4 regions of the Halobacillus sp. 12SKB genome follow, and region 4 is predicted to be linked to each of the others. Evidence: predicted binding sites of a transcription regulator. Region 4 holds the regulator's gene; each other region holds the start of a gene.
The links. The regulator LexA, encoded in region 4, represses DNA repair genes until DNA is damaged. The targets are predictions, from matches to a motif close to CGAACATATGTTCG.
Positions count from the first base shown of each region.

Region 1: the regulator LexA is predicted to act here: its motif matches at 3,658-3,671, upstream of ACQ4XT_RS13955 (WYL domain-containing protein).
Region 2: the regulator LexA is predicted to act here: its motif matches at 5,554-5,567, upstream of ACQ4XT_RS19940 (YhjD family protein).
Region 3: the regulator LexA is predicted to act here: its motif matches at 1,526-1,539, upstream of ACQ4XT_RS07505 (YolD-like family protein).

Region 1 covers NZ_JBRFWR010000001.1:2,806,667-2,814,345, forward strand. The annotation lists gene ACQ4XT_RS13940 (sugar ABC transporter substrate-binding protein) at 1-634, opposite strand, end outside; gene ACQ4XT_RS13945 (glycoside hydrolase family 3 N-terminal domain-containing protein) at 864-3,023, shown strand; gene ACQ4XT_RS13950 (hypothetical protein) at 3,183-3,482, shown strand; gene ACQ4XT_RS13955 (WYL domain-containing protein) at 3,698-3,925, shown strand; gene ACQ4XT_RS13960 (hypothetical protein) at 4,051-4,233, opposite strand; gene ACQ4XT_RS13965 (CobW family GTP-binding protein) at 4,350-5,297, opposite strand; gene ACQ4XT_RS13970 (MBL fold metallo-hydrolase) at 5,443-6,231, opposite strand; gene ACQ4XT_RS13975 (hypothetical protein) at 6,755-7,117, shown strand; gene sufU (Fe-S cluster assembly sulfur transfer protein SufU) at 7,229-7,660, shown strand; gene ACQ4XT_RS13985 (CobW family GTP-binding protein) at 7,657-7,679, shown strand, end outside.
Region 2 covers NZ_JBRFWR010000001.1:3,956,978-3,964,656, forward strand. The annotation lists gene addB (helicase-exonuclease AddAB subunit AddB) at 1-3,461, opposite strand, end outside; gene lepB (signal peptidase I) at 4,137-4,673, opposite strand; gene ACQ4XT_RS19935 (TVP38/TMEM64 family protein) at 4,728-5,375, opposite strand; gene ACQ4XT_RS19940 (YhjD family protein) at 5,586-6,002, shown strand; gene ACQ4XT_RS19945 (competence protein ComK) at 5,923-6,450, opposite strand; gene ACQ4XT_RS19950 (DUF3939 domain-containing protein) at 6,757-7,206, shown strand; gene ACQ4XT_RS19955 (SDR family NAD(P)-dependent oxidoreductase) at 7,207-7,679, opposite strand, start outside.
Region 3 covers NZ_JBRFWR010000001.1:1,532,745-1,540,423, reverse strand. The annotation lists gene ACQ4XT_RS07510 (transglycosylase domain-containing protein) at 1-793, shown strand, start outside; gene ACQ4XT_RS07505 (YolD-like family protein) at 1,166-1,510, opposite strand; gene ACQ4XT_RS07500 (hypothetical protein) at 1,648-1,875, opposite strand; gene ACQ4XT_RS07495 (YwhD family protein) at 1,977-2,519, opposite strand; gene ACQ4XT_RS07490 (GNAT family N-acetyltransferase) at 2,585-3,169, opposite strand; gene ACQ4XT_RS07485 (ABC transporter permease family protein) at 3,166-5,190, opposite strand; gene ACQ4XT_RS07480 (YwgA family protein) at 5,292-5,792, opposite strand; gene ACQ4XT_RS07475 (HD domain-containing protein) at 5,806-7,101, opposite strand; gene lipL (octanoyl-[GcvH]:protein N-octanoyltransferase) at 7,335-7,679, shown strand, end outside.
Region 4 covers NZ_JBRFWR010000001.1:3,152,342-3,160,020, reverse strand. The annotation lists gene ACQ4XT_RS15780 (methionine gamma-lyase family protein) at 1-298, shown strand, start outside; gene ACQ4XT_RS15775 (MerR family transcriptional regulator) at 425-829, shown strand; gene glnA (type I glutamate--ammonia ligase) at 854-2,185, shown strand; gene ACQ4XT_RS15765 (hypothetical protein) at 2,300-2,434, shown strand; gene lexA (transcriptional repressor LexA) at 2,566-3,189, opposite strand; gene ACQ4XT_RS15755 (YneB family resolvase-like protein) at 3,491-4,150, shown strand; gene ACQ4XT_RS15750 (DUF896 domain-containing protein) at 4,235-4,468, shown strand; gene tkt (transketolase) at 4,649-6,652, shown strand; gene ACQ4XT_RS15740 (YneF family protein) at 6,984-7,208, shown strand; gene ACQ4XT_RS15735 (cytochrome c biogenesis CcdA family protein) at 7,347-7,679, shown strand, end outside.

The DNA of each region.
Region 1 (7,679 bases), 350 kb from region 4:
CAAGGTTCGCTTCATAACCATTCTGCCACGCGAAAATGAAAGGAGTGATCTGATCATTTCGATCGATGTCAAGACCATAGGAATCTTCGCCACGGTCCGCTAACGTTTGAGCCGCATCCTTCAGCTCGTCCCACGTTTTCGGTGCTTCTTCATAACCCGCTTCTTTCAAGATATCCTTCCGGTAGTAAATGACCCGTGTATCGGCATACCAAGGAATTCCTACGACCTGGTCGTCATGTTCCATCGTTGTTACAGAACCATCGAAGTAATTTTCTTTTGCAAAATTCGGGTAGTCTTCCATGTATTCAGATAAGTCCAGTAGAGCTCCTGCTTCTGCAAATTCCGGTACCCAGGTGGTACCCAGCTGAACGACATCGGGTCCATTTCCTGAGGCAACCGCTGTCAACAATTTGTCATGGGCTGTATCCCATGGAATAGCTTGCACATCGACCGTCAAACCTTCGTTCTTTTCCTCGAAATCTTTACTGAACTCTTTCAGTTTTTTTCCTTCTTCTCCCATCGCCCACACCGTTACCGTGTTTTCATCCCCTTCAGAGGATGAACTGTCTGAGCATCCTGCCAACATCAATGATGTCATAACAACTGCGATCAACAACCATAGTTTTCCCTTCACATAAAGCACCCCTTTTTGAAAAATTAAAGTTTATTGAAACGTTTCGATAACTGTATTATAATTTACTTTGTATCCGCTTTCAACTACTTCTTTGATTTTTCTAATAAAATTTAATAAACCTTAATTAATGACTATTTCAAAGCAGTTGACGGATAAGATTGGTGGCATTATACTGCAGTTATATTTTATTGAAACGTTTCACTAACTATTATATTGAGGGGGAACATTCATGGCAGAACATCATCTGAAAAACTTATTGGATCAAATGACCGTAGAAGAAAAAGTAGGGCAGCTCGTCCAATTGGCCACACCATTTTTTAAAGGAGCTTCCGATCGGGGAGAAATTACAGGTCCGATGGTTCACATGAATATAGATGAAGAAGATATCAAACGTACAGGTTCGGTCCTAGGAGCTTCAGGAGCGAAAGAAACGATCAATATTCAAAAGGTTCATATGGAAGAGAGCCGGTTAGGGATTCCGTTGTTATTCATGTCGGACATCGTTCATGGGTTCAAGACCATCTTTCCTGTCCCCTTAGCGATCGGCTGCTCCTGGGATATGGAGCTGGCTGAAAAGAGTGCTTCCATTGCAGCTAGAGAAGCGGCTGTCGCGGGCGTCCACGTCACATTCGCTCCGATGGTGGATTTATCACGGGAACCGAGGTGGGGACGTGTCATGGAAAGTACCGGGGAAGACACCTTCCTGAACAGCCAGTTCGCCCGTTCATTCGTCCGGGGGTTTCAAGGAGATTTGGAAAATGATCCTTATAAAGTAGCTTCATGTGTCAAACACTTCGCTGCCTATGGGGCACCGGAGGGCGGCCGTGATTACAATACCGTCGATATGTCCGAATGGCAGCTGCGTGAAAACTACCTTCCCGCCTACAAGGCTGCGTTAGATGAAGGTGCTCAGATGGTGATGACAGCTTTCAATATTTTAAATGGCATGCCATCGACAGGAAATGAACCGTTAATGAGAGGACTTCTCCGGGATGAATGGAACTTTGATGGTGTGCTCATCTCTGATTGGGGAGCGGTGAAGGAATTGATCCCTCACGGCGTCGCAGAAAATGAAAAGCAGGCAGCAGAAAAAGCGATGAAAGCGGGCGTCGATGTCGAAATGATGACATCCTGTTACGTTAATCATGTAGAAGATCTGATCGAAGAGGGGACATTGGAAGAAAGCATCCTCGATGAAGCTGTGCTGCGCATCCTGCAATTGAAACAGAAACTCGGATTGTTCGATAATCCTTACCGGGGAGCGAGTGAACAAGAGGAAGAAACCCATATCCTCTCCGCTGAAAACAGAAAAGCATCCCGTGAACTGGCCACAAAATCGATGGTGCTCCTGAAAAACGAACAGACCCTGCCGTTGCAGCAGGATCAAAAAGTCGCACTGATCGGTCCGTTTGCCGAAAATACCGATATCCTCGGGCCATGGTCATGGGGAGGTTCAGCCGATGATACCGTTACCGTTGCTTCCGGCCTCTCCCAATACTTAAATGAAAGCCAGCTCCTAACTTCAGCCGGATGCGGCATCGAAACGGGAACGGACGAACAAATGGAAGCCGCATTGCAAAAAGCGGAACAGGCGGAATCCATCGTTGTAGCGCTTGGGGAGCATTCCGATATGAGCGGGGAGGCTGGCTGCCGGGCAGACATCCGCATTCCTGAGATCCAGCTAGAGCTTCTGAAAAAAATCAAATCATTAGGCAAACCTGTCACAGCCGTCCTTTTCAATGGTCGTCCCCTTGATCTACGGGAAGTCATCGAGAACGCCGACGCCGTCATTGAGGCGTGGTATCCAGGAACCGAAGGCGGGAACGCGCTTGCCGATCTCCTGTTCGGCGAAGTGAACCCTTCGGCTAAATTGACGATGTCGATGCCTTATTCCGTCGGACAAGTGCCGATCTACTACAACCGTTACAATACAGGCCGTCCTAAAGGCGCGCCAGATGCGCAGGAGCGCTATGTCTCTCAATATCTTGATATCCCGAACGAACCATTATTTCCATTCGGCTTCGGAATGAGCTACAGCCGATTCGATTATGACGAACTTACGATCTCCTCTAACCGGATCCAACAAAATGAGTCGTTGACTGTTTCTGTTCAAGTCACCAACACAGGCGACTATGCGGGAGAAGAAATCGTTCAGTTATATGTAAGAGATCTAGTTGGAGAAGTTGTCCGCCCGCTGAAAGAGCTGAAGGATTTCGAAAAGGTTTATCTCCATCCTGGTGAGAAGAAGGTCGTCCAATTCACTCTGACAGAAGAGCAGCTCAGGTATTATCATGCGAACATGGAACATAAGAGTGATGCCGGGGAGTTTGACGTTTTCGTAGGGCCGAACAGTCGGGATACGAAGTCTGAAAGATTCTCGCTTATTTAAATATCTTTACTTCAGAACCACATGGGATTTTCCGTGTGGTTTTTTAGTTGAAATTTATAGGGTCATGAATGCCTGTCCATTAAAAAATAAAAATGTTTTTATAATGACTTATTTCATGGCTTTTAGTAAATATTAGAGGTTGAAACAGGAGGTGAATGCATGAAAATCAAAGGACCGATTTTATTAGGCATTTTAATTGCAGCGATTTTGAACGGTTGCGCTGGCAACGAACCAAATGAACCGGAAGATGTGAATTACCAGCCGACACGTTATGACCAGGACGATCAAAGAAACCGTTTGGACAGAGATGATGGCGAGGATACGAGGCCTGATGTTGATTATCCGATCATCGATAGAGAGGACCAGGAGATCGAGTTTGGTGACAGGGAAATTGATCTTGAGGACCCTTTTGATGAAAGAACTAATAATGACGATAACAACCGGGAAATGGATGAATAACTGATACAAAACCTCGTTGTACATCAGAATAGCCCTGGCGTATGCCGGGGAATATTTCGCCCTGTGGAATTTTTTGGGAGTAATATTCTTTGTCATTTTTAAGCTTTATAGTATGACTAAAGACCTTCATTTACCAGTTTACTTCTAATGCCCGTGTGGTAACATATACATAATCAGAACAAACGTTCGCGCTTATGTTAAGGGAGTGATCATCAATGAATGGCGTATTGAGAAGGGCTTTAGAGGAGAAACAACAACTGGAACTCATCTACATGGCTGACCAAGGAAAGATCTCACAAAGGGTCATCCGCGTAGTATCCATCAAAGAGGAAACCGTTTTGGCTTATTGCTATACTCGTAAGACTGTGCGGTCGTTCAAGCTCGCCAATATTTTGTCTGTAACCCCTTATAAAAAGAGGGAGAGCTATAAAAAGACACTTTGAAATCCTGTCATCGAAATATGGTGAATGTACGGTTGCTCTAGTGGAAACTAGAAAAGGTACATTAGAATCGTTGAGATTTGCAAGAAAATAAGTATGTAAAAAAAGAACCACAAAATAGTGGTTCTTTAGTCTTTCATGGATCCTGCCTCACGCGATGTCATGGCGCCTATCCCTGCGTTTACATCCTTTTGAATTTCCTGCTTTACTTTATTTGGATCTGTCCCGGAACGGCCTGGATTCAATGGTTCCGGATTCTCTCTTCTTCCTTGTCCGACCTCAATTCCTGCCTTTGGCTGGTTCGTTGCCATTACCCATCACCTCCATATTTGTAGGTTTAGCGACAACTCAAAAAATAATCAGATGTATAGACCTTTCCTTCCTCGGGGGAGGGATGAGTGGTGTTTAAATGAAAAAAACACGCCTACTAATCTTGCGTACTTGAATGTGAAGGAGAAGATTTTTCCTCTACCTCTCTCAGTTCCTCTTTCAAAGCCGCATGATCAAGATCATCACCAATAAACACTAAATTGTTTTCCAAATTTAGAGGAGAAGGGGTGAAGCTTGGCATTCCATAAGCATATTGAAAAAGTTGAGTTCCTGCTTGACCTGTCAGTCGTATATATCCCTTAATACGATAAATCTGCTCAGGCATGGACTTCAAGAAGTTTTCAAATCGTTCCTGGTTAACGGGAGAGGAGAATTTATGAACATATGTCTTAATATGAAGATGGTCGATCGTTTGTTCTTTTTCATGGTCACGCCTTTGTTTAACCTCTATATTTGAAAAAGTATCCCGGGGAACTTGAGCGTGTTTAGCTGCAAGCACCTTACCACCAGGGTTTATCTCATTTAATTCTCTCATCAATTTCTCTTTATTTCGTATTGTAAGCTGGTCTGATTTATTCAATATGACAAGGTCTGCATGCTTGACTTGTTCTGTAATCAGCTTTCTGAGTGGGATTCTGAGGTTATGCCGTCCTGCCCAACTATTGGGATCGACCATGGTGATAATCGAATTCACTTTAACTTTATCGGATAAAAGGGGCGTTAAACACGCATCTAATACCTCAACCGGGTGTGCAACACCTGTCGTTTCTATATAGAGGACATCCAGATCATGTTGGAACAGGATATCCGAAATTTGAGTTTCCAGTTTATCAGAAAGTGTGCAGCAGACACAGCCGTTTAACAGTTCTTTTAAAGGGGTGCCCTCAGGCAATGACTGGGTATCAATCGGCAGTTCGCCTGCTTCATTCATGATCACGCCTACTTTTCGTCCTTTTTGATATTCTTCTTCCAGTATTCTCTGCAATAGCGTGGTTTTTCCTGAACCTAAGAAACCAGAAAGTATGTGGATGCCGGTGAGTTCCATTCATAGACACTCCTTGTGAAGTAAGTAATAAAGTTTGGATAGTCTTCTTCCTATCTCCTGATTGAAAGTACCTGAGATCGCCGAATTATGCAAACAAGTGAATCACTTTATCTATAGTCATCTTTTTTCAATCCTTCGGGAAGCCTTAATGTTTTTCTGTGAGCAGGGGCTTCCATCGATCATTGCCATTATCCTGATCGATATATCCCAGGCCGGGAAATGGGTAATGACATACAAAGAGCATGATCCCTTGCTGCTTAGCAAAGTCCATGATGGCTTTTCTCGTTTGACGTCCCTTTTCCGGGGAAACTTCCAACCCGATATGCGATGGGAGATGATTGAGGGTTGAGGGGTCATTCAATAGATCAGAGACAATGAGAAGTCTTTCATTTTCTGAATTCACCATGACAGAAAGGTGCCCATGGGTGTGTCCCGGCGTATGAAGGAGTTTGATTCCTGGAAGTATTTCGATGTCCTTATGTACCAGGGTGATGGAATCCTCCAATTCAGAGAGGATTCTATATTCTTTTGAACTTTTCTTATCCGCCCACATTTCCCACTCTTCCACCCGCAGGTAATGGTTTGCGTTGGGAAAGGAAGGTTTCCCGTTAATCACAGCTCCTCCAATATGATCTAAATGCCCATGAGTTAGAATGACCTCATCAATGTCTTCTCTGCAAATTCCGTGTTCAGCTAAAGAATGGAGCAGTTGACCGGCCTCCTCACATTCCCCGCCAAACCCTGTGTCTATGAGAATATTTTTATCTCCATATGAAAGGTGAATAAAGTTGAGAGGAGCATGAAATTCAGCAGGGAAATTTTGAACGATAGGATCAGGTGTATGAGCGAAAAAGAAATCTTTCGTTACCGGCATTCCCCCATCAGAAATCACCAAAGCGTTGAAGTCTCCTATGCGAAAAGGGTAAGTATTCATTATAAACCTCCTATAAATATATAAACCACTCGAAATAAAAATGGGACATCTTATTCAGATCATCGTTTTTTATAGTTTCTAAATGCTTAGGAACACCACTAAACACATGGCTCTTCCTTTCGTAATACGCGCCTTAAAATAAATGATTGATCTTGTCACCAGCATTGTTACAGCTGCCGCCCATACAAATCATTGGATGATTGGTTTTGCATATGTCTTGTGTAGTCATTTATTTCCTCCCGCAATATTATAAATAGTAATAATTACTATTTACTTTGGGGGATTTTCATTCTAACTTCATTTCATTAAAGATGCAACAAATCCATTCCAAGGATTTGCAGTACGAGTAGAATGGAGGGGGAAGTACAAAATGAAACAATTAATGCTTGTTCTTATAGAAAATTAGTGGTACATTATATTCCGAGAACAAATAGTAATGATTACGATTAAGTTTTTTGACAATAAATACAGGTCCAAATTCCATAAGCTAAGGTTTGATTCTCACTAAATCAGAGGTGAAACAATGAGTGATTATTTAATGAAAACACTGACCGATCATATTGTCCGTACCCTGCCGCAAAAAAAGAGAGAAATATATAACTATGTGATAAAGATGGAGGATGAGATTGCAGAAGAAGTGACTTCTTCAGGAGAGTTCATGGACCGTCTCAAACATGACTCTCCTCATAAACGTGCAGCGGAACATTTTGACTTAACTTTGTTTGAATTATTACAAATGATGAAAGAAATGGAGGAAGAAATCGCCTGCCAGCTTGCCTCGAAAATGGATGATGTCAAGTGGATCGATTGTACAGACATCATTCGAGCTAGATCGAATGTAAAGGAAAATCAAAAAATCTACTTTGTATCACTTCCGCATTCGTAACGAAACTGGAATCAGTCAAAGGGGGAAATGGCACGGGATATGCCAGGCAGAGTCCTGTAATTTTATGGGCTCGTCTACGCTTATCATCATAAAGAGTGGGAGGTTATGAAAATGTTAGATGATCTATATCGTAAAATTGTGATGGACCACGCCAAATACAAACGAAATTATGGAGCGATGGACGGAGAAAGAGATATTCATAAAATCCATTATAAAAATCCTACTTGCGGAGATATTATGGTCTTATATGTAAGCGTAAGGGAAGGGGGAATTGAAGATTTATCTTTCGAAGGCGAAGGCTGCAGCATTAGTATGGCTTCATGCTCCATGATGACTGAGCTTTTAAAAAACCGTACCGTAGAGGAATGCCTGAAGAAGAGACGTGCCTTTGAGCGCTTAATAAGGGAAGGGGAACAGGAGGATGAGATTGATTTAGGGGATGCCGCATCTCTCCAGGGCGTACATAAATTACGGGCAAGACATCATTGTGCTCTTATGCCTTGGAAAGCACTTGATCAATGGTTGGAGGAGCAAAAAACATGACGGCAATTGATACAAGAAT
Region 2 (7,679 bases), 800 kb from region 4:
TCTTCATCTTTCATGTCCTGCAGTTTGCGATAGTTATGTTCTTCTAATGTCGGGTCGAACTGACAGACAGATCGGTACGAACAAAATTCACAGGCGACCTGCTGGTTTTTCTGAAACGGATCAAGATCGACAGCTCCGTCCGTTATTCTCGTGCCCGCTTCTGTCATCAACCCGCGGATGTACTGTTTCAGTTGTTCGAAACGCTCCTCATCCGCTGTTTTTGAACTCTTATAAAATCCACCATTCGCTTTCAAAGCGGCAGGGACGATTTGACTGTATCCTTTTTCAAGACCTGTATCCATCATTTGAACGACACGTTCATTTTCCAGAAGCAGCCCTTGCATTTTGAACTTCTTGAAAATCTCTTCTTCAATCTGTTCATCTTTAAGGAGCTGTTTTCCTGTAATCATCGGGTTGTGCACATGGAAATAAAGCACACCTCCAGGGGTTGCATTTTTGCCGAGCCAATGTTCAGCGTTGGTCAGTACAACGTCTAAATAAGCGAGCATCTGCAGCGACAAACCATAAAAAACGTCAACGAGACTCAAGCCCTTGCTGCTTGATTTGTAATCAATAATCCTCAAAAATAAATCTTCTTCTGAAAGAGCTTTGTCAACACGGTCAATACGTCCGCGGAGCATAAGTTCATATCCATTCGGCAAGTTGAAAGACAATGGAGGCAGTTTCGCATCGCCCCCAGTCCCGAAGCCAAGCTCCAGACCGACAGGGGAAAATTGACTACTCCTGGCCTGCTCACTAAGGACGAACGTCGCTCGCGCAATAACCTGCTGCAGCTTCTTCTGAATATATTGATAGCGGTTCGAGCTCTTTAGGATTTGATTTTGTAAGATTGGTGCCAGAGTATTGGTCGCTTTTTCTGCATAGAGGTTCGTCTCCTGACGATTTAGTTGCGAAAAGTCACGTCCTTCAGCCTGAACCCACTCTGTGATTTGCTTGAGCGCTTCGTGGAAGAGCTGACCGATATCAGGGGCATCCAACTTATAAGTTCTTCGTTCTTCAAGCCCGAGGCTGTGCTGAGCGAAATACTGATACGAACAACGATGATACGTTTCCAGTCGCGATACACTCGTTTTCACTTGTTTATCAAACAGCTTCCCTGTCGTCTCTTTTGAAAGAGGTACCGGTTTATTTTTGTAAAAGAGGCTCTGTAATACACGGTTCGTCAATCCATGGGAAGGCTCGTGCTCAATATACCAATTCAGCAGGTCCCACCAGACCGGCTGCATCCTATATCCTTTCAAATAGCGGGCAAACTGCGAGGTGAGTGCCGACCTCGTCTTTTGCGGATTCGTAATGAACCGTTCTGCTTCGTACAAATCATCAGGATCCTGTAAAAGCACATGCTCCTTCGTATTCGGGAACAACTCTTCAATCCGTTGGATGAGGGTTGCCGGAACCTTAGACTTCCCTTCTTCGTTACTGAGCGGATAGCTGACCCACAATTGATCTGCGGGCATAGTCAGAGCCAAGTAAACATAAAAACGATCATCCAGCAACTGGCGATTACTGCCGTCGGCAAGCTGAATGCCATGCTCCGCAAGTAAGGAACGCTCCTGTTCGGAAATCATGCCATCACTTGGCGGCTTCATCGGCCACATCCCATCGGTGACGCCGAGAAGGAACGCCGCTTTAATCCCTGTCATCCTTGAACGGTCGACACTTCCGACAATTACATGGTCCATACTCGGCGGAACGTGGGCGAATGTCAGAGATTCCAAACCACTATCGATGGTACTACGGAAGACTTGGAGCGACATTTTTTCATCACCAGCCATTTCCACCATTTCATCGAGCAATTGCAGGAAATCATCCCATACTTGCGCCTGTTCACGCCCCCGCTCAATTTCCCCTTTTTCATCATAAAACGTACGCCAGGACTCGAGTTGATCTGGAACACGCAAACCTTCCAGCCATAAATAAATGACCCGTGCCCTCTCTTCGATTGTTTTGGCTGCCCTAAGCTCTTCATCAAACGGCTGCAGCGCTTGGCGCACTTGGTCACGGTACGCATTGATCCGGGTTTGTTTCGCTTTTTCTTCATCCGTTTGTGCGGACTGTTCAAATCCACGAAAGCGCTGATAAATCCAGGGCTCATCTGAAAACCATTGACTGCGCGCCCGTATGCCGTACTCCAGTACGTAGTTCTCCAGTTCGTCAATCGCATCTTCATTCAATGGATGCCTGCGGTCTGTCGCTGGAATAAAGCCGGTTTTTAATAATCGAAATACAGCATCATACCGGAAATTCCCTTCCACAACATCAAGACCGGAACGGACGAGTTCAATCATTGGATGGTTGAGCATCGTCCTTTTTTCATCGATGAATACCGGGATATCATAATCATCAAAAAGTGTTTCAATCAGACTATGGTAAACGTCCGGCTCACGCATCAAAATAGCTATATCCTTATAGCGATAGCCTTGATCACGAACGAGATGAAGAATCTCCTGTGCCACCCCTTCGACTTCTGCACGAGGATGAACCGCTTCTGCAATCTGAATCGGTACTTTTCCTTCAAACGGAGCTGCCGGCCTTACATCATAATACTTTTCCAAATGTAGAAAGGCGAGCTTGTCTTTCATACGACCAGAGGTATGGTCAAGCACCTCCGTATCTTCCAGCCTGACCCCCGCTTCCTCAGCCACCTTTTTCAGATCAAGGTACGATTGTTTCGTTTCATGAAAAAGGTCAAGCTCAGGATTCTCTTCTCCTGCCGGTTCTTCTGTCGTCAAGGTAACATGAACCGTCTTCACCTTTCTCAGAAGAGTTTCAATGACCTGATACTCCTGAGGTGTAAAGCTGTGGAACCCGTCGATGTATACTTCTGCTCCTTCTAAAAAAGAAGCCTCAGGAATTTTGCTGGCCAGAAGCTTCAGCTGATCTTCACTATCTATGTATTGATCTTTCAGCGCATCAACAAGACGGTCATAAATATACGTCATATCATCCAGCTTGTCCCTAAGTCCCTGCTCCTGACTTGTGGTGTGAACGAACTGATCAAGCGCGTCCATTTGTGCTTGAAGATCCTCCGGTGTAATGCGGTAACGCTTGAATTCTGTGATCATCCCCTCCAGTTGTTCAATGAACCCCTGCTTCTCCACCGCTTTTTGAAACACACGCCAATCGGACGTCCGTTCCTCAACAATTTTGCGCAGCATCATCTGAACCCCTGTAGACGTGATGAATTTCTTCGTCCCCCCTCCGGTTTCCTGGAGCACTCTCCATGCAAGCCGTGAAAAACTGAAGACTTGGGCACGAATCGAGCCTTCCACTCCCTCTCTTTTTAGAAGGCCGTATTCCTGTTGGAAGGTCATCTGGTCCGGAACGATGTAGATGATCGCCGGTCCTCTTGGGTCATCTTTCAGTTTAGCTTCTATTTCATTTAAGCAACGTGTACTTTTTCCTGCTCCTGAACGACCGAGCAAAAAACGCAGCCCCATACCGACCGCTCCTTTCTTTCTCATTCTGTATTTATTTTATCATTTTTGTACCGTTTATGATGCTTTCCCGCTCTCCCACAATCGCTCCCGTTTGTGGAAGACTCAGTTTCGAGACAATTGAGTGGTTCTGGGGGCTCCGGGAAAAGGTTCGCTTTCCATGGGGCGGGCGGTGAGCCTCCTCAGGCTCCGCCTTCCGGGGTCTCACCTGTCCCACACGTCCCATAGGAGTCTCACCGTTTCCCTCCGCCCCTTTGCCAAGGAAGATTCTCGAAACCACTCCTAAAAGGTCAGCTCGTATGATTATGGGAAGCGGATGACTAGAACACCTCAACAGTACGTTAAAGCTTGCTCCACAGCGCTTCACACCTCTAACAGTTGGAGAGTGGAAGAACCATCCAATTTGGTACAAGGGTTCGTTTCTCCCTTACACTGAATGGGGTGGTTGGGAAGCTGCGAGACTCCCGCGGGAATGGATGGACTGGCAAGACCCCACAGTGCGAAGCACGAGGAGGCTTGCCGTCATCCCCGCAGGAAAGCGAGTAGCTTCCCGACCACCCCTGACGCCTAACATAGCAACGAATCCCGGAAATATCGAAATCATATCTTCCACAATCCTGCCATATAGTTGAATAACGATAGACATAAAAAAACCGCCCTTAAAGGGACGGTTGCGTTTTAGAACTGCACGCCGAGTTGGTTCATAGGCCAGTATCGGACATCCACTTTTCCGACGACTGTATCAGCAGGTACAAAGCCGAAGTATCTACTATCCAGGCTGTCCCGTCTATTATCCCCCATCACGAATAAGTGGCCTTTCGGGACTTTCTGGTGTCCGGTCACCTCTTCCAACGTGAAATCTTCCGTAAAAGGCAGTCCATCATCCGGACGAAGTGGATCGAGGTAACTTTCATCAACACGTTTACCATTGATATACAGCTGATCATCTCGAACAGCAATCTCATCCCCGCCGACTCCTATCACGCGCTTCACATAATCTTCTTCTTCATTTGCGTGAAAGACAATAACCTGCTGCCTTCCGATATCCCGCCAATCATAGACAGCTTTGTTGACCATTAATAAATTTCCGTCATAGAGCGTCGGCTCCATTGATTCGCCGTCTACAATATAGCTTGCGAATAAATAAGAGCGGAACACAAAAGCCAGCAACAGGGCGAATAATACCGTTCTGATCGCTCTTTTATACTTTTTCATTGTTTGCGCCTCCAGGTGTTATGCTACAAACATTTTACCCTTGCTGAGACAAACTTAATCCACACTCTGCGCTTTCTGTTCCGCCTTCATTTGTATTCTCTTTTCGATATACTTTCCAAGGACCCAGAAAAGCAGAATGCAAACGCCGACAACAATGGATTTCACTGGATTCTGCGCAAACGATGCAATGCTTGAACCTACATAGGCAATCGTAAAAATCATGACAGCTTTTCCTAAAAGGACGGCTAGGATAAATTGTTGTCTACTGACATGAGATAACCCGGAAACCACATTAATAATGGATGAAGGTGAAAAGGGAAAGCACATGAGCAAGAACAACGGTCCAAACCCATGCTCCTCCACCCACTTCGTCACTCTCTTCACTTGCTTCTGTCTTGTAATCTTCCTGAACAAACGCTTGTCCCCTAATCGGCGAATAATAAAAAATACGCACAAAGATCCGAAAACAGCCCCTAGCCATGAATAAAGAAACCCTTTGAATAACCCATAAACGACAGCATTGGCTAAAACAAAGGCGACAAGTGGCAAAATCGGCAAGAATGCTTCAATAAGAGGAAATAGGATGCCCGGGATTGGTCCAAACCGTTCCAATCCTTCCAGCTGCCTGATGATGTAATCAAATAATTGGTCATTCTCCGCTAAATGGCGCCATTGGTTGATTTTTTCAAACACTGAATCCATGATGCTGCTCCTTATGTACACTAGCGACCAGTGTATGCTTTTCTTTATTTTATCTGAAATCCCGCTCCATGCCTACCAGTATGTGAGTCATTATCTATCATTTCCCCTTCCTGCCATTTTCAACCTTTTTAAAAACTAGCTTGCATACATTGGACCTTTCCGTGGTATAATACAAACAAGAACACTTGTTCGTATTCGGAGGAGAATGACATGAGGTATCTAAAACAAAACGAATTGGATCTCGCTTCCCGCTATTTGTTTTTATCTATGGCCATCACTGTAATCAGGCAGGATCGGAAACACATGGAACAAGGGAAATTCAAAATTAAGGAGCCGTACATGGAGATGCTCGGTAAAATGGAATTGGAAGCGCGGAAAGAGCGGAGAGAACTTAGAAAGCAAATGGACCAAATGAAGTTGCAGGTCGTTGAATCCGGCAGGAACGATTCCTTTACCTCTTTCCTTTTTTTGGCTCATGGATATGAGGAGAAGCGCAACTATTTCAATCCAGCCATCCGAAAGAAAGTGGAAAATATTTTGTTCGAGCTTATGAGAAGGTCTCAGCGATCCGTTCGGCACGATGATCAGCAACCACAGGTGTCGAATGGAACCGGTCCTCAAGAATGACGCGCAAATGAGCGGTTCGTTGAACTTGATTGGCGAACATACCATCAGAAACAGGAAGATTGACGGACATCCCGTTCGTAAATTGAACAGTCGTTGTTTTGTTGGGCTCTCCACGGTAGGAGCGGATATATTTGTGGGCGATCCAGGAGCAGTCTTTTCGTTTCGGGGAGATAATCGGGAAGAAATAAATGCCCATCGCTTCTGATATGACAATCGGGGGTTTATGTGTGTAACCGGTCAGCTGCTTTGTACCAGCGATCCGACCATCGAGGCTGCTTGCAAAGTAACGGCAGGAACGATCAATTAGATCACTTGGACATTTTGAAATGACAAAGCGCTCATCCGTCTCCAAAACTTCCGTAACAGCTTGTCCATCCTCTGCGTTTTTGGCTATAAGAGCAATGGTCTGCGGATTAATCTCATATTCTTTTCCATGAACATATGTCATCCACTACAACACCTCTTTCTTTTCAAGTGGCGGCAGTCTCCACTTAGGTCGATTCTACCGCTCATATTCTTTAATTTACCAAATCACCCAACAAAAGTCTAAACATTCTTAAAAAATGTTTCATTCCGACGATTCTGCTATACTACAATTACACCTTTTCTTCTTTCTGCCCTTTGTTTCCTCTCTGCTCTTCACCACGACCAAAGTCAGGATTAAGTAATGTGAAGAAATCGAGTTCAGGCTGAACCGGTTGATCTTTCATTTGAAACACCTCTCAAGCAAAATTTCATTTAGGAGGAATACAACATGTGGAGCCGAAAAAAAAACAAGAAGCCGAAACTGGAGAAGAAGGATTTATCCATCCACGATGTCCGAAAAGCCGTCCATGCCTATGCGGATGCCAAACCGAAAGATGTTCCTCTGAGTGTGATCATCAAAGAGGACCTTTCCTTGGATTATGACCTTTTAGCCCCCTACTTAAAAGCTGTACCTATTCAAAACTTCTACATGTCCCGGGAAACCTATGAATTGTTTGAAGAACAGGATCGGGATCTTGCCCTGGATATTGACCTCGTTCAACATGCCGTCGATCAATATATGAAACAGACGCAGGAGCTTCCTATCATTGATGATGACCCATACAAACGGATAAGTTATTATAAGCTCGAAAATCATCATTTGTTACAACGCAGACCAGAACGTGACTTTTATCTCACAAAAGAAGAATTTATGATTACCTACAAAAAGCCTAAATGATCATCGATCAGCCGTTCCTAACGTCATTCCACCATCCACAACGATTTCCGTTCCCGTACAATAGGAACTGTCGTCAGAAGCAAGGAAAGCAATAGCTTTAGCTATTTCCAGGGGCTGCCCAATTCTACCGAGCGGGATAGAATTATAAAAATCCGGTACCCCTTTTCCCTCTGTCGCCATCTCCGTCTCCACGCCGCCTGGGTGAACCATATTGACACGAACTCCGGACGGCCCGAGTTCAATAGCTGCAGCTTTCGACATAGCCACCACAGATGCTTTGGTTGCTGCGTATGCAGATGACTGACTAATCGGAGCGAAAGAAGAGATGGACAAGTTATTCACGATGGAACCCTTCCCCTGTTTAATCATATAAGGAACAACGGCCTGCATTCCGAAAAATACCCCAAGCTGATTCACTTGGATCAATTGCTGATACTCCTCCGTTTTCATTTCTATAAAAGGCTTTCGGATTA
Region 3 (7,679 bases), 1.6 Mb from region 4:
TTCCGATAATATTTATGCAGTGAAAACCCACATGGATATCGGACCAGAAAAACTAGGAAAAACGATGAAGACATTCGGGGTCGAGGAAACATTCAAACCACATCCTTCCCTTGCCTTAGGATACTCCTCCATCTCCCTTTTTGATATGGTCAGTGCCTATGGAAAAATGGTGAAGGGAACGGAGTCCATTGAAGGTCATACGATCGCTAAAATTACGGACCGGCACGGGAATGTTCTTTATGAATACAAACCATCTTACAATAAAGACGATGCTGTCGATCGAGTACGGGCGTTCACTGTCTCCCACATGATGACAGGAATGTTCGATCCTGTCTTAGATGCCGATTATGCATCTGTCACAGGTACTCCAATCAAAGGGAAGCTTTCACGCATGTATGGAGGGAAATCCGGAACCACCGACAACGACAGCTGGATGATTGGCTTCAGCCCTCAATACGTCTCCGGTGTATGGGTCGGTTATGACGAAGGCAGTAAGCCGCTCGAAGACTTCAACGACCACCGATATGCCAAAGCCATCTGGGCGGATACGATGGAGAAAATACATGAGAATGAGCCTACAGCTGCCTTCATTCCACCACCAGGGGTAAAAGGAGTCTACATTGATCCTGAAACCGGCTATGTTGCAGGTCCCAACTGTCCTCAGGAAAGGTTAGTGTACATGGAAGAGTCCGATATTCCTAAGGATGTTTGTGGCGGGGACGAAAGTAAAGATGTGGATGATGAATTTAAAGATGATCCATGGTTCAAAGATGTGGTGGACTGGTTCTTTTAAAGCGTTCTCGGTCGCTTTGGAGCGATCCATGCCTCCTTTGGCGCGATCCTCGCCTCCTTTGGCGCGACTCTCGTTCCCTTTGGCGCGACTCTCGTTCCCTTTGGCGCGACTCTCGTTCCCTTTGGCGCGAAAGGTCATCCTCACAACGGATGACCTTTCGCTTTTTTTAAAAAAACAATGAATCAACGTTCATCACAAAATAAAAAAAGACAGAGAAAACGACCGGGGGAACCGGTCGCTTTCTCTGTCCTAGTAAACATGTATAACCCATGTGTTACTTAATATATTACCCTTATCGCTGATTCGTCAAGATTGGGCGTCTGAATTCTTACACTTTTTTCATGAACATTTTGTGAACAAATCGTGAACACCTTACAAAATAGCGAGGTCAGCAATATCATTCAGAGAGATGCGGACCTTCTCTTTCGTCTGTCCATCCACCCCTACTACTGTGTGGTTGTTACGGTTTACATGGGTCACCTTCATCCTTATATCTTCATACTCGAAACCATTGTGGACTCTGACCTGGACAGACAGATTGTCCGTTAGTGCCCGCTGCAAAAGAAAGTCAATTTCGACAGCTTTCTGTTCATCCATGATTCCTTTTTCTACACGCTGATCTTCTTTCCAAAGTTTTTTCACCATCTCTACATGCTCCGGTAGCATGAGCGATGTCCACTTGATCGTCCCGCGATCACGATTCCGGTTATCCATCATTGGCTCCCTCCACCACGAACGTTTGTTCTTATTCTATCATAAAAGAGGGAATCGTAAACTGGAATTTTCATACTTAGCCACACAGTCCTATGTCCCTGTGCCTCTTTTTAAAAATGGGAATAGAGACTTGCCTCGTCCTAATCCAATTCTTTGTTTCCTGCGTTCGCCTTTTTCTGATAGCCGAACACGAATATGCAACTCACATAGATCACGAAAGCGCCTGAAATAAACCATAATCCTGATGTTAAATACTCATGATCTGCGTAAAAAGACCATTTAAACAGGAAATGAAGGATTCCTGAGATCAATCCCACAAGAGCAATCACAAAATGAAACACTACATCATCTTCTAAAATCTTTTTCAAAAAAAACACTCCTTTCTTTCACAACAAAATCTAATGAGAAAGAGGGAAACCCTACAGATTTCCCTCTCTACGTAACGATGCTATGACCTTACAGTTATGAATTATTGTACACCTAGGGAATCTTTTAGTTCCTGCGCCGTGTTCTCCCATAATTCCGGTTTAAAGTCACGCAAATATCCGCCGAGCAGCTTCTTCGACTTCTCATCAAGGTGATCGACGACAAACCGCCCCTTCAAGGATTTATCCATATGATTTACATGTTCAGGCATCAATTTGTATCCGCGCTTGATGGACCGGTCCACGACAATCTCACTGGCGGCTACGCCATGATAACACGGTTTTCCTTCCTGGTGATCGACCGTGACCCAAGCGATCCAATATTTTAGTCCGTTTTTAACGACTTCACGATCGGTAATGAACTTGATGCGTTTTTCTACTTTACTACGCGCGTGAAGAGCACCCATATCAACATAGGCTTCGTCTTCATTAGGGTCCACAATAACCGGGGTCATATTCTCCAAACTGATGGAACCGACACCATAACCTCCATGTCCATCCGTGGAATCATCTTTAATGATTGTGAATTGGTTCTTCTTTTTATCGTTGTTTTCACCATTGTTTTTAAATTGATCAAACTCTTTCATAAAGCGATCCTCCTCTTCAATCGTCCTCTTATTTTGTCCCATTTTAACATACAAAACAGTTCTTGTTAGAAGAGATGCTTCATGAATGATTGGTCAAACGTTTGTTTAATCTCCCCATATTCCTTTTTCAGCATCGAAAACACCACAGTATCCTGAAATCTCTCTCCATCAAAATCTGTTTCCCTCAATACTCCCTCTTCGCGGAAGCCAAATTTATTCAAGAGCTTTCGTGACCCCTCATTTCCAGCAAAAATGTCTCCGACAATCCGATTCAGATTCAATATCTCAAATCCATAAGGCAGAACAGTAAGAAGTACTTCTGTCATAACCCCAGTCTTTTGGTAATCCGGGTGAATGACCGCACCCATTTCTGTTTTTCTATGCCACAGATTCAATTTGTGAAAACGGAACAGGCCGATGCATCTCCCTCTTCCATCCTCAATCACCCACGGAATTTCTTTTTGTTTATGAAATCCAACCAGTCTTTCTTCTACATAAGCTTCCATCTCCTCCAAAGACCGGACAGGATGGGGAGTGATGTACTTCATCGTATCCGGACGGCTCATGAACTTGAACAAAGAAGGAGCATCGGTTACTTTTAGTCCTCGCAGCTTCATCTTTTCCATTTCAAAGACAGGAATATGATTCATATCGACTTTCTCCTATATCCATGGTCATCCCGAGATTCATCAGTCCTTTTCTGTTCTGGCACAAACTCAAAATCCGCTTCCTTCAGGGAATCAGCTTTTCTTCCGCGCGTTTCTTTTCTACGAAAAATTTTCTTGAGCCATGTGTTCTGTTCTACAGGTACGCCGACACGACGCTGCTGCACTTCCTTGATTCCCTGTACAATCAACTGCATCGCAACAATCATCGCCATGAAACAAAGGAGTGTAGGAATAATGAGCCACCAGCGCCCGGTCATCAACGAATCCTTGGCTGCTCCAATCATTCCGGACCATTCATAGGTGGTACTTGTTGGTGGGTCTGCTACAAAATCATAACTTACTTTTGTCCCTCCAAAATAAATATCAAACACGCCCAGGTGGATGAAAATAAGCAGTGTCTGGATAAACTGCTGCCCAAAAATAATTCCCATGCGTGCGCTCAAATGCGGCATTAAGTGCTTCCACAACAAATGAACAGAACTGCCGCCAAGCACCTTTGTACTTGTTACGAACTCCTCTTTCATAATCAATTTCATCTCATTACCGAACAATGTTATAACAAGCGGAACAGCTAAAAGTGTCAAAATGATTCCCTGATAAAGGATCCTCTCTGTTTCTGTCGTCGTAAACCCGCCCGGAGGCATCCATAACACCGGCTTCAATAGTAAAAAGGCGATGATCGTCATCGGTAAGAAGTGCATGCTATCCACAAGTTTTTCAAAAACGAGCTGTATCTTTTTTGGGAGAAAGAAAGCAAATGGAATAGCTAAAAGGAATCCAATGGCCATTCGCAGGAAAGCAATTACAAGACCGAAAATGATCGTGTATTTCGCGCCGACCAGAATTTGGTCGAGTACGCTGAAACCGAGAGCATCGGTACCTAAAAATACATACTCCGGTGTGTGTGGCATCGAACTGACTAGTTTCCCTTCATCATCATAAATCAGTCGAAACTGATCGATCAGCGGCTCTGCGGTCATGGTATAAACGATACTTACGATGAGAGCGCCCGCAATGACCGTAAATCCTAAGAGAAACTTTACGTTTTTAAAATGGGCCCCGATCTCTGATAACGCATGAGAAAGCCAACCCCCGCCCCCTTTGAAGGAAATAGATCCTAGAAAACTGTTCATACGGGTAGCGATTTCTTCCGACTCCTTCTCATCCTTAAACAGGAACAGTTCTGTGCCTTGATAGATGATATAAAAAGGTGTAAACAGCATAAGAAGGATAAAGCTTGAAACAATCGGTCGAAAATCATTGAGAAATGCGGTCGTAATCCCGTTCATATTGAAAATATATTCAATGATCAACAGACTCGACAACGCCCCCCATACAATGATTTTTGAGTGGTAGAACGTGCTTTTTCCGATGTTCCGAAAGATATGTACACACAAAATGCCAGCTTTCTCCAACCCTTTTCCCCTGGCCATCTGCACATAAGATTTCGTCCATTCTTCTTCGATCAATGCGAGGATGATTTTATACATCGTCACCATAGGCAGGACGGCAATTGCAAGCATCGGAAGCAGGTAGACTTGATCTCCCTGCCCAAGGGAAGCAAAGGAAATCAGCAGAATTTCTGTTTGTTTATAGAACCAAACAATGAACAACTGTATAGAGAAAGCCAACAATAAATCAGGTACACTCTCAAGCAAGCCAAGGATGCGATCGACGACGGAACGCAGCCATTTCGGTAAAAATACGGTAAGGAAAGCGCCTGCGAATGCGAGAACGAAGCCTAATAGAATGCCTCCGAAGAAAACAGTCATGGAGTATTGGTAAGGGTCCCACAAATGTTCAAAAATCGGTACAGGACGTCCTTTGAATAAATAGTTCCAATCTCCCGGGTTCACGACAGAACCAACGAGCTGATTCAACTCTTTTATGTAATTTCCTACATCTAAAAACGCTCCTCCCCTGAACAACGCGGGGGAAGTGCTGATCAATAGAATTCCGACTATACCGAACATATAATACCCAGCAAATTTAATGACCCTCATGCCCGTAGACCTCCACTCTACTTTCGGATTATGTTTTTTCAATTATCTGACATTACAACCCAATAAAAAAGGTGTACTTCATCGTACACCTACATTTTATCTTAATGAATGGAACGCAAATGTTCAATAAATTTCCATCCTTCATCAATATCTTCTTGTGTGTAATTTTGAGCACTTTTCACTGTGAATACTTTTTCAGCAATTTCTTCTTTCGGTAAGTGCTCGAAGAAAAGCATGGTGGAAACAAGCTCAAGGAAACGGGAACTGCGTCCATTCATTTCTTCGATATGCTCATTCAATGGCGGTAGATCCATCTCATAGTGGGTCAGAAAATCTCTCCCGCTATCGGTCAGTTGATAACGGTATTGATAATAATTCTTCTTTTCTTCTTTCGTCTCACTAATAAAACCAAGATTACACATTTCTTCAACTCTTAGTGTCAGTTCCTCCGAATAAGGGCCGTAAAAATGGAACTGATAGCGCTCTTCAAAAGGGATTTCACACTTTTTCAGTATGTAAATCATCTTCTGCAACTTTTTTCGACCTACAATTTCATGAGTGCTTGAGAAAAACTGCATCAACTTCGCATGATTCTCCAACATGGAGGTTCACTCCTTATCCAAACAATATTTCCATAATCCGCTTCTTCGTTTTACTTCGATTCGACATTTCCTCAAGACGATCGAGAGGAATATATAATTTATGGTCCGTCCGTTTTTTACCCGAAATCGATTCGACAATATCTGAAAGCCTGGACAGTTCCTTCAACTCGTCATTTGGCTGCAGAAGGTGAATGGGCAGCCTCTCCCCTTCTTCACCCGGGCGGTAAAAGTCATACGGAAGGTCTGAACTTGAGTCCACGACTAAATAATAGTCAGGATTCAGACCGGCTTTTGTGAACAGTTTATATAGTTCCATCCATTCGTTCATCTGGGAATTCGGATTGAACTCTATATACTTAAAAAGTTTACGGTTCACGAATCGATGGCATAAATCACTCAATACCGCATCTTCTTCTTTCATCCACGTCTGAAAATAATAAAGGACGACCGCCTCATCCAGCGCCAGATATTCTTCTAGTGAAGGCTCACCAGAAAAGAAGGACAGGAAATGCACCGGTTCTAATTTGAAACTGTATCCTTCTTCGTACAATTCCTTCGCACGGTGAAGAATTTTAGTTAAAATGACTTCCGCACTTCTCGTTACAGGGTGGAAATACACCTGCCAGTACATTTGATAGCGACTCATAATATAATCTTCAACTGCATGCATGCCGCTCTCTTTAACGACGACCTGATCTTCCATCGGCCTCATGACTCGAAGAATCCGCTCCATGTCGAAATGACCATAGCTGACCCCTGTAAAATAAGCATCGCGCTGCAAATAATCCATCCGGTCCGCATCAATTTGACTAGATATTAAGCTTACGACGAGCTTGTTTTCGTATGTCTTATTGATGACGTCGGCTACTTTTTTAGGAAAGCCTTTTTCCACTTTACTGAGGACCTTATTCACTTCGGTATCTCCAAGTAAAATCGCCTGGGTGAAATCTTCATGATCCAGCTTGTACACTTTTTCAAAGGAATGTGAAAAAGGTCCATGACCAAGGTCATGCAGAAGAGCAGCACAAAGACAAAGCAACCGCTCCTCCTGATTCCAGTTCGGACGGTCTTTGAAGTTCTCAATGATTCTTCTTACGATTTCATAAACACCTAAGGAGTGGTTGAAACGGCTGTGTTCAGCTCCATGGAACGTCAAATAAGAGGTGCCGAGCTGTTTGATTCTGCGGAGCCGCTGAAATTCAGCCGTTCCGATCAAATCCCAAATCACCCGTTCTCGAACGTGGACATAACGATGTACGGGGTCTTTAAAAACCTTTTCTTCACTTAACTTCTCATCACGATAGGCCATCATTTTGTCCTTTCTACACGACATTTTTATCTATTATATACCTTAAATTCCGACAAAAAAACATCTTGACAGACAGAAATTGACAGGTAGTCACCTTGAAACCTGTCTATAAGCGCTCTAACATTTGATATGAATTTTTTATCCAACAAAGAATTTTACAACCGATCTTCCATTCATGCAAGAGGCGACTTTTGGTATAATGGACGTTGCTAATAAAAAGGAGAACGAATGCTATGAGTGAACTACATCCATTATTAAAACCAGATACGTATCGCTTTATCGACCAAAGCAATTTAGGCCCCGGATTTTCGGCTTTACAGTCTTTTGCAATGGACGATGCGTTGTCGATCAGTGTCGGTGAACGCATAAGCCCGACAACAGCAAGGCTCTGGGTCCACCACGATACAATCGTACTCGGAATTCCCGATGCCCGCCTTCCTTATATAAAAGAAGCCATCCAACATTTGAAGTCGAACGGTTATGATGTGATCGTCCGTAATTCCGGTGGGCTTGCCGTTGTTTTGGATGACGGTGTTTTGAACCTTTCCCTCATCTTCCCAGATTCTAAACAGGTAAAC
Region 4 (7,679 bases):
GTCCGTCAACTTTAAAACCGCTGAACAAATGATCAGCTTCTGTCAATCCATTCAGCAGGCATCTCCAGTCAATTCCCAATTCAAACCAGAGCCGAGCGTCATGCCGGGGTATGAGGACGAAGTGATTATGGCTGCAGGGACTTTCATTCAAGGAGCGAGTCTCGAATTGACCGCTGACGGTCCTATTCGCCCCCCATATACAGCCTTTGTCCAGGGTGGATTGACTTATGCGCATGTAAAGATCGCTGTCGTACAAGCAGTGCAGCAGTTGGTAGAAGAGGGTATGGTCAAAGCTTGAAGTAAAGGTAATGGTAACCCTTTCAAAAAACAACTCCAAATTGTGTGAACATTCCTCACATATGTTGACATATCCCTTTCGTGTCGTATAATTAAAGTATCATTCTTATGGGGAGGTGGCACGTCGATGAGTGATGAAATTCGTCGTTCTATGCCGTTATTCCCGATGGGGATTGTTCAATCATTGACAGACCTTACTGCACGGCAGATCCGGTACTATGAACAGCACGAGCTTGTTCAGCCGGCCCGTTCAGAAGGGAACCGCCGCATGTTCTCATTCAATGATGTCGATCGGCTTCTTGAAATTAAAGACTTGATCGATCAGGGTGTGAACATGGCCGGAATCAAGAAAGTTCTGAAGCTGAATGATCAGCCAGATAATGAGGTATATGATGAGGACCAAGTGAAGGAAGTACACAATGAACTTACTGAAAAAGAACTTCGTCGTATGCTGCAACGAGAACTATTCACAGCGGGAAGACAAGGTAAATTAGCAATAAGACAGGGAGAAATGTCAAGGTTCTTCCATTAATATTGTGTTGAGAGGAGAAATTCAATGGGTTTAACTAAAGAAGAAATTTACAAAAAAATCGATGAGGAAAACGTCAAGTTTATCCGCCTGCAGTTCACGGATATGCTTGGTACAATCAAAAATGTAGAAATTCCACTAAGCCAGTTGGATAAAGCTATTGATGGCATGATGATGTTTGACGGGTCCTCTATTGAAGGATTCGTTCGTATCGAGGAGTCAGATATGTATTTGGTGCCAGACCTGGATACTTTCGTCGTCTTCCCTTGGACTTCAGAAAAAGGGAAAGTTGCACGATTCATCTGTGACATCTATAACCCAGACCAAACTCCTTTTGAAGGGTGCCCACGCTACAATTTGAAGCGTAACATCAAAAAAATGGAGAAACTCGGATTTTCTGCTTTCAACATTGGTACAGAACCTGAATTTTTCCTATTCAAATTAGATGAAAAAGGCGAACCAACGATGGAATTGAATGATAAAGGCGGCTATTTCGACCTAGCACCGACCGACCTTGGTGAAAACTGCCGTCGTGATATTGTCCTTGAGCTTGAGGAAATGGGCTTTGAAATTGAAGCGTCTCACCACGAAGTAGCTCCTGGTCAGCACGAAATTGATTTCAAATATGCAAATGCCGTCAAGCATTGCGATGATATCCAAACATTCAAACTCGTCGTAAAAACTATTGCGCGTCAACATGGTTTGCATGCAACATTCATGCCTAAACCATTGTTTGGTGTAAACGGATCTGGTATGCACGCGAACATGTCTCTTTTCAATGAAAAGGGCAATGCGTTTTTTGATGAGAAAGGGAAGGAACAACTTTCTGAGGTGGCTTATCAGTTCACAGCAGGCATTATCAAGCATGCAACGAACTTCACAGCCGTGACGAACCCTACCGTCAACTCCTACAAGCGTCTTGTACCAGGGTACGAGGCACCGTGTTATGTAGCATGGTCCGGTCAAAACCGTAGTCCACTCGTACGTGTTCCGACATCCCGTGGATTGAGCACAAGAATCGAAGTGCGCAGTGTGGATCCATCAGCGAACCCATACATGGCGATGGCTGTACTTCTTGCTGCTGGACTGGATGGTGTGGAAAACAAACTGGAAGCACCTGCTCCTGTCGATCGAAACATTTACGTGATGGATAAGAAAGAGCGGGAAGCTCACGGGGTGAAAGACCTACCTGCTACATTGTATGATGCACTGGAAGAGCTGCATCAGGATCCAATTATGGTAGAAGCCCTTGGCGAACACCTATTTGAACACTTCATTGAAGCGAAAGAAATCGAATGGGATATGTTCCGCACTCAGGTTCATCCGTGGGAGCGCGAACAATATTTGCAGACGTATTAAAGTTTAAAACCCTTGAGGCCTTTAGCTTCAAGGGTTTTTCTACGTATTTCTATACTTTTGAGAGGTTACATATAACAAAAAACGAACGAATGTTCCTGCCATAGAGGTTTACCAATGGAAGCATACTTACAGCTTTCAAAACTGGAGAAGATCAAATGGGAGTGGATCTATATCAAACGCGAAGGCGCGCCTGATCACAAAGAGTGGTCAGAGTGGTCGGCATTCAGGATGAACATATTACTGCTATGAGCCAAAACAGGTGAGAATGATCATAATAAATAATATATCATCTGAACTTCCTTTAACCTCTATCCGTAAACGCTCTGGAGTGTGACATAAATAAAGAAAGAGGCGAGTTTAACTAAACTCGCCTCTTTCTTTTAGTGTACGGTCCTGTATAGACCTACGACTTTTCCTAGAATGGATACATCCTGTAATAGAATGGGTTCCATCGTTGCGTTCTCAGGCTGCAGGCGAACATGATTTCTTTCCTTGAAGAACCGCTTCACAGTGGCTTCCTCGTCTTCTGTCATCGCAACAACGATGTCGCCGTTCTGTGCGGTTTGTTGTTGTCTGACGATGACCATATCCCCGTCAAGAATTCCTGCCTCAATCATACTTTCCCCTTGTACGATTAGTACGAATGTGTTGTCATCCGACCCTGCAAGTGTATCGGGTAGAGGGACATATTCTTCAATGTTTTCAACAGCTGTAATCGGTGAACCCGCCGTGACTTTACCGATTACTGGAGCGTAAGAAGCTTCACTTCTCGGGATGCTGTGATCTTCTTCTAATTCAATTACTTCGATGGCACGAGGTTTGGTGGGGTCGCGTCTAATGTATCCTTTTTTCTCCAATCTGGATAAGTGACCGTGCACAGTCGAACTTGAAGCAAGACCAACGGATTGACCGATCTCCCTTACGGACGGTGGATATCCTTTTGCTAGAACCTGTTCTTTAATAAAATCTAGTATTTCCTGCTGCCGCTTTGAAAGTTTACTCATAGATTAGCACCTCGTACATAGGATTATAGTAACCACATTGTACCACTTATATTTCAAAAATACAAACACGCGTTCGAAAAAAACCATTGACAAGAACTTGTGTTCGTATATAATAGGAATTAACAAACGCGAACACAGGTTCTTAGGAACGTTCGTTCTAGGAAAGCGGAGGGGTTATCAATGTTTAACAAATTATCTAAGCTGGATTACACCTACATCATTCTTTTTATTGTTAGTTTTATCATTCTCTATTATTCTATGGTCACAGCTGTTTAATAGAGAAAGAGAGAGGAACATCCAAGTGAGAGTAATTTTGTATTGCAGGGTAAGTACGGAAAAAGAAGCTCAAGTAACTTCTTTAAAGCGGCAGAAAGCTGAGCTGACATCCATGGCGGAGCGTCACGGCTTCGAAGTTGTGGATTGCATTGAAGAACAAGCGAGTGGTTACGATATCGAACGTGAAGGGATTTTCCGCATGCTGGAATACTTTTCTTCAGGGCGTGCGGAAGCCTTATTAATCCAAGATGAAACACGATTAGGCCGAGGAAATACGAAGATCGCTTTGTTTCATCAAATGAACCGTTTGAAGGTCAAGGTGTACTCCCTTTCAAATCATGGAGAATTACAGTTATCGGAATCAGATTCGATGGTATTACAGATTGTTGGCATCGTAGAAGAATACCAAAGGAAAATACATAATATGAAAATACGGAGGGGGATGAGAAAAGCGGTAGAGGGCGGCTACGATCCCTCCGCCAACTTATCCAACCGTGATCAGGCACCCGGCCGTGAGAGGATCGACTTTCCTATTGAAGAAGTTGTTCGCTTAAGGAAAAGTGACCTGACATTCAAAGATATCGCAGCGACTTTGAGAGGTTTGGGATATGATGTATCAAAAGCTACGGTGCATCGCAGATACAAGGAGCACCTATCGCTTGAAAAAGAAGAAGAATCACGATAATATAAGGTATGTAGACAAGGATCTTAGGATTTCTTGTCTTTTTCATGTTTTACGATCCAGACTATGAGTAAAGGAGAAGGATCTATGTTATCAAAAGAAAAAATTAATCGTATAAATGAACTAGCTAATAAATCTAAGCAGGAAGAGCTTTCGAAGGAAGAAAAAGCAGAACAGCAGAAGCTGCGCCAGGAATATTTGAAAAATGCACGTGCATCCTTCAAAAATCAGTTGAAAGGTGTGACCGTCATTGATCCGAAAGGGAATGACGTAACTCCAGAGAAGCTTCGTCAAATGCAAAAGAACGAAAAAAAGAATTAATGCCAAATCGTCCGTATTCGATAATTTTCGAATGCGGATTTTTTCTTGTTTAATTCCCTGGATAAGGGGGAAATTAGGTTTGAGGCTGTGCGAAATTTTGCACAAAGCTTGTTTCAAAATGATTTTCATTATAGGATAATACATGGTACATATACCTGAAAAGAAAGGGGAATGTTGAACATGGCAAACAGCCTTGAACAAACATCAATCAATACGATTAGAACTTTAACAATCGATGCAGTAGAAAAAGCAAACTCCGGACACCCGGGAATGCCGATGGGTGCAGCGCCGATGGCATATACACTATGGACTCAGTTCATGGATCACAATCCGAAAAACTCGAACTGGTTTGACCGCGACCGTTTCGTCCTATCAGCCGGACACGGATCTATGCTTCTTTACAGCCTGCTCCACTTATCCGGTTATAACGTGACGATGGACGACCTTAAGTCCTTCCGGCAATGGGATTCCAAAACCCCTGGGCACCCAGAGTTTGGTCATACAGACGGTGTAGAAGCAACTACAGGTCCCCTAGGACAAGGTATTGCAATGGCGACCGGAATGGCGATGGCTGAAGCTCATCTTTCCGGAAAATATAATCGCGAAGGGTACAACGTTGTTGACCATTACACATATACGATTTGTGGTGATGGTGACTTGATGGAGGGAGTATCACAGGAATCAGCTTCTCTTGCCGGTCACCTAGGCCTTGGTAAATTGATCGTTCTTTATGATTCCAACGACATTTCTCTTGATGGTGATCTTGATCGTTCCTTCAGCGAAAGTGTTGAAAAGCGCTATGAAGCGTATGGATGGCAAGTGATCCGTGTCGAGGATGGAACGAATACAGAAGAAGTAGCGAAAGCACTAGAGAAAGCAAAAGCGAACACAGATCAACCAACAATGATCGAAGTGAAGACAGTCATTGGGTACGGTTCTCCTAACAAGTCTGGTAAATCTGCTTCTCACGGTGCTCCTCTAGGTGATGAGGAAGTAACAGCTGCGAAACAGTTCTACGAGTGGGAACACGAGCCGTTCCACGTACCTGAAGAGGTTTATCAGGACTTTAAAGAAAAAGTTCAGCAAAATGGTCAGGATAAAGAAGAATCTTGGAACAACTTAATGGTTCAGTACAAGGAGGCTTATCCGGAGCTTGCGGAAGAATTTGAGCGCGCAATCCGCGGAGAGCTTCCTGAAGGCTGGGATCAAAGTCTTCCAACATACCAGGTCGGAGAAGACAGCCCTGCAACACGTGCTGCTTCAGGAGATGCGATCAATGCACTTTCTAAAGCTATCCCTAATTTCTTTGGTGGTAGTGCCGATCTTGCAGGTTCAAACAAAACGGCCGTTAAAGATGAAGAAGACTTTTCACGTAACAACTACGCGGGTCGAAACATCTGGTTCGGTGTTCGTGAATTTGCCATGGCGGCTGCTATGAACGGAATGGGCCTTCACGGAGGGCTAAAAGTCTATGCGGGTACATTCTTTGTCTTCAGTGACTACCTGCGTCCAGCTGTCCGTCTTTCTGCCCTGCAGAACCTTCCAGTGAACTATGTCTTCACTCATGATTCTGTTGCCGTTGGAGAAGACGGTCCGACTCACGAACCTGTAGAACAACTGGCTTCTCTTCGCGCGATGCCTAATCTTTCTGTGCTTCGTCCAGCGGATGGGAACGAAACCAATGCAGCTTGGAGACTTGCTTTAGAGTCTGAATCAACTCCAACCGCACTTGTCCTTACACGCCAAGGGTTACCTACTCTGGAAGGTACAGAGGAACGTGCATATGAAGGGATGAAGAAAGGCGCTTACATCCTTAGCGATTCTGATAAAGAAGAGCCGGATGCGATCCTGCTTGCCTCAGGTTCTGAGGTTCAATTGATTGTTGAAGCTCAAGCGGAATTGAAGAAGAATGGTTACGATGTACGTGTCGTCAGTGTACCTTCTTTCGATCGTTTTGAAGCTCAGCCTAAAGAATATAAAGAACAGGTCCTGCCTTCTTCTGTCCGTAAACGTCTGGCAGTTGAAATGGGCGCATCATTCGGTTGGGACCGTTATGTAGGTTTGGATGGTTCCGTCATCGGAATCGACAAATTCGGTGCTTCTGCTCCAGGAAATACTGTAATTGAAAACTATGGTTTCACGGTAGAAAACGTAGTGAAGCATGCGGAAAACTTGATGAAATAAACTAGGAAGAAGCTGCCTGTTCCTAAGGCAGCTTCTTTTTATGCTGAGAGTTTCAATATCATTTTAAAAATGCGGTATGAAAGTAGGGACAACCATTTTCGGTTTCCCTACGCTATATGATATAATAGGCATAAGAATGATTGTTGTCTCTGGTACGGTCATCGTTCATAGCAGATGGCTCCTTTTTTTATTGGGGTACTGTTGCTTACACATCGACGCTTGATCTGTGTAGTAGCCTTTGAATTACGGTCATATTGAAACGACTATTGTATTCTCGAGGACGTTTTACTATACTGTTATGGGAGACAACACGAAGGAGGAAGACGAAGTCATGACATTGGGGATCGTTTGGGTCATCATCATTGCTTTATTGACTCTTGTCGGTGGTGCAGCTCTAGGCTTCTTCATCGCAAGAAAGTATATGATGAACTATTTGAAAAAGAACCCGCCAATTAACGAACAAATGTTACGTACACTGATGATGCAGATGGGCCAAAAGCCTTCGCAGAAGAAGATCAATCAGATGATGCGTTCAATGAACAATCAAATGAAATAATGACACAAAGCCTTCTTTCTGAATGAAAGAAGGCTTTCTCTATGAGAACTTCTTTAGATGTTCACAAGATAAACATCGTGTTAGGCCTGAAGCTCTGATACAATAGGAGGCGACTATGAACGAAGGTGTGATGATTGAATGGATGTAAATCTTTTCCTTGCTTTCGGAGCAGGGTTTTTATCGTTTATATCCCCATGTGTTTTTCCTTTGTACCCTGCATTCCTTTCCTATATTACTGGGATGAGTGTACATGAACTACGGGAAGACAATGGGATGCTGAAAAGAGCAAGTCTGATCCATACGGTTTTATTCTTATTAGGATTTACGACGATCTTTCTGATACTAGGATTTTCAGGGTCGTTTTTTGCCCAATTTTTTATACAGTATGAATCCGTTATTCGGCGTTTAGGTTCCATTCTGATAATTTTCTTCGGTTTTGTCATTATTGGAGTATTTAACTTTGATTTTTTA